2 regions of the Ensifer sp. PDNC004 genome follow, and region 2 is predicted to be linked to the other one. Evidence: predicted binding sites of a transcription regulator. Region 2 holds the regulator's gene; the other holds the start of a gene.
What was found. The regulator PhoB, encoded in region 2, activates phosphate uptake and scavenging genes when phosphate is short. The targets are predictions, from matches to a motif close to TGTCATNNANCTGTCAT.

Region 1: a site for PhoB is predicted at 1,149-1,165, ahead of JVX98_RS11815 (UDP-2,3-diacylglucosamine diphosphatase). Genes of this name have one in related genera too.

The regions. Positions count from the first base shown of each region.
Region 1 covers NZ_CP070353.1:787,962-790,160, reverse strand. The annotation lists gene JVX98_RS11820 (MFS transporter) at 1-161, opposite strand, end outside; gene JVX98_RS11815 (UDP-2,3-diacylglucosamine diphosphatase) at 259-1,098, opposite strand; gene JVX98_RS11810 (NADP-dependent malic enzyme) at 1,270-2,199, shown strand, end outside.
Region 2 covers NZ_CP070353.1:2,380,328-2,382,526, forward strand. The annotation lists gene JVX98_RS19820 (GcrA family cell cycle regulator) at 1-404, shown strand, start outside; gene phoB (phosphate regulon transcriptional regulator PhoB) at 473-1,156, opposite strand; gene phoU (phosphate signaling complex protein PhoU) at 1,359-2,072, opposite strand; gene pstB (phosphate ABC transporter ATP-binding protein PstB) at 2,123-2,199, opposite strand, start outside.

The DNA of each region.
Region 1 (2,199 bases), 1.6 Mb from region 2:
CCGATCTCGAAGTCGCTCATCGACAGCGTGCTCAGCCACATCGGGAAATACGGCATCGCGAAGCCGTTGACGATCAGCGGCGCACAGAAGAGCAAGGCAATGCGAAGCGCAAAATGGCGCGGCGGAGGGCCCACATAGGCGGGCGCTTGGGAGGGAATCATCGTCTGACCTGATGGCTGTGCCCACTCTCTAGCACGAGCCGGACGCGCCTCGCCATAACCTAGTTTTCGCGACAGGACTTTCGGCGCGGCGCGAAGATCAGGCCGCGCGCTGGGTCAGCAGTTGCGCAAGCAGCTTGTCCGCTTCGCCGGATGCTTCGCCTTCGCTGGCGCCGCCGCGCATCTGGTGCCAGGTGATCAGTTCCATCGTGCCGTCGTGGTGCTCGGCGATCGCCGTGCAGCTTTCCACCCAGTCGCCGGTGTTGATGTAGCGGATGTCGCCGATCTCCTCGATCACGGCATGGTGGATGTGACCACAGATCACGCCCTGCGCATCGTGGCGGCGCGCCTCCTCGGCGACCACCTTCTGGAACTCGCCGATGAAGTTGACGGCGTGCTTGACCTGGAGCTTCGCCCAGGAAGAGAACGACCAGTAGGGCATGCCGAGACGCCTGCGGACCGCCGCAAGGCCGATATTGATGGCGATCGCCGTGTCATAGGCCCAGTCGCCGAGATAGGCGAGCACGCGGGCATTGCGCACGACGACATCGAATTCGTCGCCGTGCAGCACGAGGTACTTACGGCCGTCGGCCCCCTCGTGCATGTAGCGCTGCGCCACCTCGATGCCGCCGAAATGCACGCCTGGAAAGTCGCGCAGGAACTCGTCGTGATTGCCGGGGATATAGACGATGCGGGTGCCCTTGCGCGCCTTTCGCAGGAGCTTCTGCACCACGTCGTTGCAATTCTGCGGCCAGTACCAGCTGCGCTTCAGCCGCCAGCCGTCGACGATGTCGCCGACCAGAACGATCGTCTCCGCTTCATGATGCCGCAGGAAGTCGAGCAGATAGTCGGTCTTGGCCGCCTTGGAGCCGAGATGGACGTCCGAGATGAACAACGTCCTGAGCTTTCGTACGGAGTTGTCTTGCTGCGCCGCCATCATGCCAGCCTCGTCTCTGGTTACGCTTCGTGCCTTCGTGAAACCAGACTCGTGTTTCAAGAAGATGACATCAACATTGCGTTGCCGGTCTGCCGCCGAAATCAGCACTGCAAAACTGTACCTCGCTTCGAATTCATGCCAAAAGGCACGACCACGAATGAGGAATGTGAGAGCATGAATACGGGCGACAAGACGAAATCCCATACCGGTCCGGCCAGCGGCGACATCGACCAGCAGGCCCTCTTCTTCCACCGTTATCCCCGCCCGGGAAAGCTCGAAATCCAGCCCACCAAGCCGCTCGGCAACCAGCGCGACCTGGCGCTGGCCTATTCGCCTGGCGTTGCCGCCCCTTGCATCGCCATCCGCGACAACCCGGAGCAGGCAGCCGATTTTACCGCCCGCGCCAACCTGGTTGCGGTCATTTCCAACGGCACGGCCGTGCTCGGCCTTGGCAATATCGGCCCGCTGGCGTCGAAGCCGGTCATGGAAGGCAAGGCGGTCCTCTTCAAGAAATTCGCCGGCATCGACGTCTTCGACATCGAAATCGATGCGTCGAGCATCGAGCGCATGGTCGACGTGATTTCGGCACTGGAGCCGACATTCGGCGGCATCAACCTCGAAGACATCAAGGCGCCGGAATGTTTCGAAGTCGAACGTCAGCTGCGCGAAAAGATGCAGATCCCGGTCTTCCACGACGACCAGCACGGAACCGCGATCATCGTCGCCGCTGCCATCCTCAACGGCCTCGAGCTTGCGGGCAAGGACATCGCCAAGGCGAAGATCGTTACCTCGGGCGCAGGTGCTGCCGCACTTGCCTGCCTCAACCTTCTCGTGACGCTCGGCGCCAAGCGCGAAAACATCTGGGTGCATGACCTCGAAGGCCTCGTCTACAAGGGCCGCGAGGTGCTGATGGACGAATGGAAGTCCGTCTACGAGCAGGACAGCAGCAACCGTGTGCTCGCCGACAGCATCGGCGGCGCCGACGTCTTCCTCGGCCTCTCGGCCGCCGGCGTCCTGAAGCCGGAACTTCTGGCGCAGATGGCCGAAAAGCCGCTGATCATGGCGCTCGCCAACCCGACGCCGGAAATCATGCCGGAGGCCGCC
Region 2 (2,199 bases):
TTCACCGCCTGAGCCTGCCAGGTCGCGCCAAGGCCGGTGGCAGCACCACGACGGCGGCCCGTCCGAAGCGCCCGACTTCGGCACCGCGCGCGCCGAACTACGCTTCGCGCGTTTCGACCCGCCCGGTTGCACGCGCGGCCGGCGCTGTCGTTCTCAAGGAAGAAATCGAAGTCGATCTCGTTGCCGAGCAGGATTTCAGCACTCGGACCGACGTTGTCGTGCCGATGTCGCGTCGCCTCGAGCTGACCCAGCTTACCGAGCGCACCTGCAAGTGGCCGATCGGCGACCCGCTGAAGGAAGAGTTTCACTTCTGCGGCAACGATTCCCCGGAAGCCTCGCCTTACTGCACCTTCCATGCGCGGCTGGCCTACCAGCCGTCGGGGGAGCGCCGCAGGGCCCGCTAAGAAGCCGGACAGCATCACAAAAAAAGGGGCCGATCGGTCCCTTTTTTTGTTGGCGACTTTCAGACCGCTCAGCTTTCGAGCGAATAGCCGGCGCCGCGAACGGTGCGGATGACGTCGGGCATGTTCGAGAAGTTCAGAGCCTTGCGCAGACGACCGACATGCACGTCGACGGTGCGCTCGTCGACATAGATGTCATGCCCCCAGACGCCATCCAGAAGCTGCGAGCGAGAGAAGACGCGGCCCGGCGAGGACATCAGGAACTCCAGAAGACGGAACTCGGTCGGGCCGAGGCGCACTTCGCGGCTGCGGCGATGAACGCGGTGGGTCTCGCGGTCGAGTTCGATGTCGCCGCAGCGAAGCAGCGTCGAGAGCACCTCGGGCTTTGCCCGGCGCAGCATCGCCTTGACGCGCGCCATCAGCTCCGGCGTCGAGAAGGGCTTGACCACATAGTCGTCGGCACCGGTCGCCAGACCCCGGACGCGCTCGCTTTCCTCGCCGCGCGCCGTCAGCATGATGATCGGCAGACGTTCGGTCTCCGGGCGCTGGCGCAGCCGGCGGCAAAGCTCGATGCCGGAAACACCGGGCAGCATCCAGTCGAGGATAAGCAGGTCGGGCAGCCGCTCCTGAAGCCGGATCTCCGCCTCGTCGCCCCTGAGGATCGTGTCGACGTCGAAGCCTTCGGCTTCCAGATTGTAACGCAGCAGAACGCTCAGCGCCTCTTCGTCTTCGACTACGGCGATTTTTGGCAACATCAGGTAACGTCTCCTTACCGCGGGCGGCCTTTGGGCTCATCGGCCCGGCCGGCGCTCAGACACTCTAAATCTGGAGCACATCCGCCGATTTCAAAGGCGGGGCGAAAACCGCGTGCTTCAGATACAGGAACTCGGGGCCGCGACCGAAGCCGCGACCGGATCAGATTTCAAAGGGCATGCATGCTTGCGGCGCGCTTGGCGCTCAGTCGTTGACCGAGCCCAGCGTCGACGTGGTGTCATCCTTCGGACGCTCGCCTTCCGGCTGGGCGCCCGTCGCCATGTAATAGATCGTCTCAGCGATATTGGTCGCATGGTCGCCGATGCGCTCGATGTTCTTGGCGCAGAACAGAAGATGCGTGCAGGGCGTGATGTTGCGCGGATCTTCCATCATGTAGGTCAGAAGCTCGCGGAACAGCGAGGTGTAGATCGCATCGATCTCCTCGTCGCGCTCGCGGATGCTGTTGGCCTTCTCAGGCGAGCGCGAAGCGTAGACGTCGAGCACCTCCTTGAGCTGGACGAGAGCAAGCTCTGCCAGGTGCTCCAGGCCGCGGGCGAGCTTGCGCGGAATGCCGGATCCGGCAACCGCGATCACGCGCTTGGCGGTGTTCTTGCCAAGGTCGCCGACGCGTTCCAGATCGGAGGCGATGCGGATCGACCCCATGATCTCGCGCAGGTCGGCGGCGACCGGCTGGCGCTTGGCGATCGTGACGATCGCCTTCTCGCCGATCTGGCGCTCGGCGTCGTCGAGAACGGTGTCGTCCGAGATCACCTTCTGTGCGAGAGCGAGGTCGGAATTGACCAGCGCGCGAACGGATTCGGCGACCATCTGCTCGGCGAGACCGCCCATCTCCGAGATGCGGCGCGTCAGGTACTTCAGTTCTTCGTCATAGGCGGACATGATATGCATGGACATGATCGTCGATCCTTACGGGCGCTTTGCAGTTACTGTTGCAGCCTTATGCGGCCTCAGCCGAAGCGGCCCATGATGTAATCCTGGGTGCGCTGGTCATCCGGATTGGTGAACATCTTGTCGGTGTCGTTCT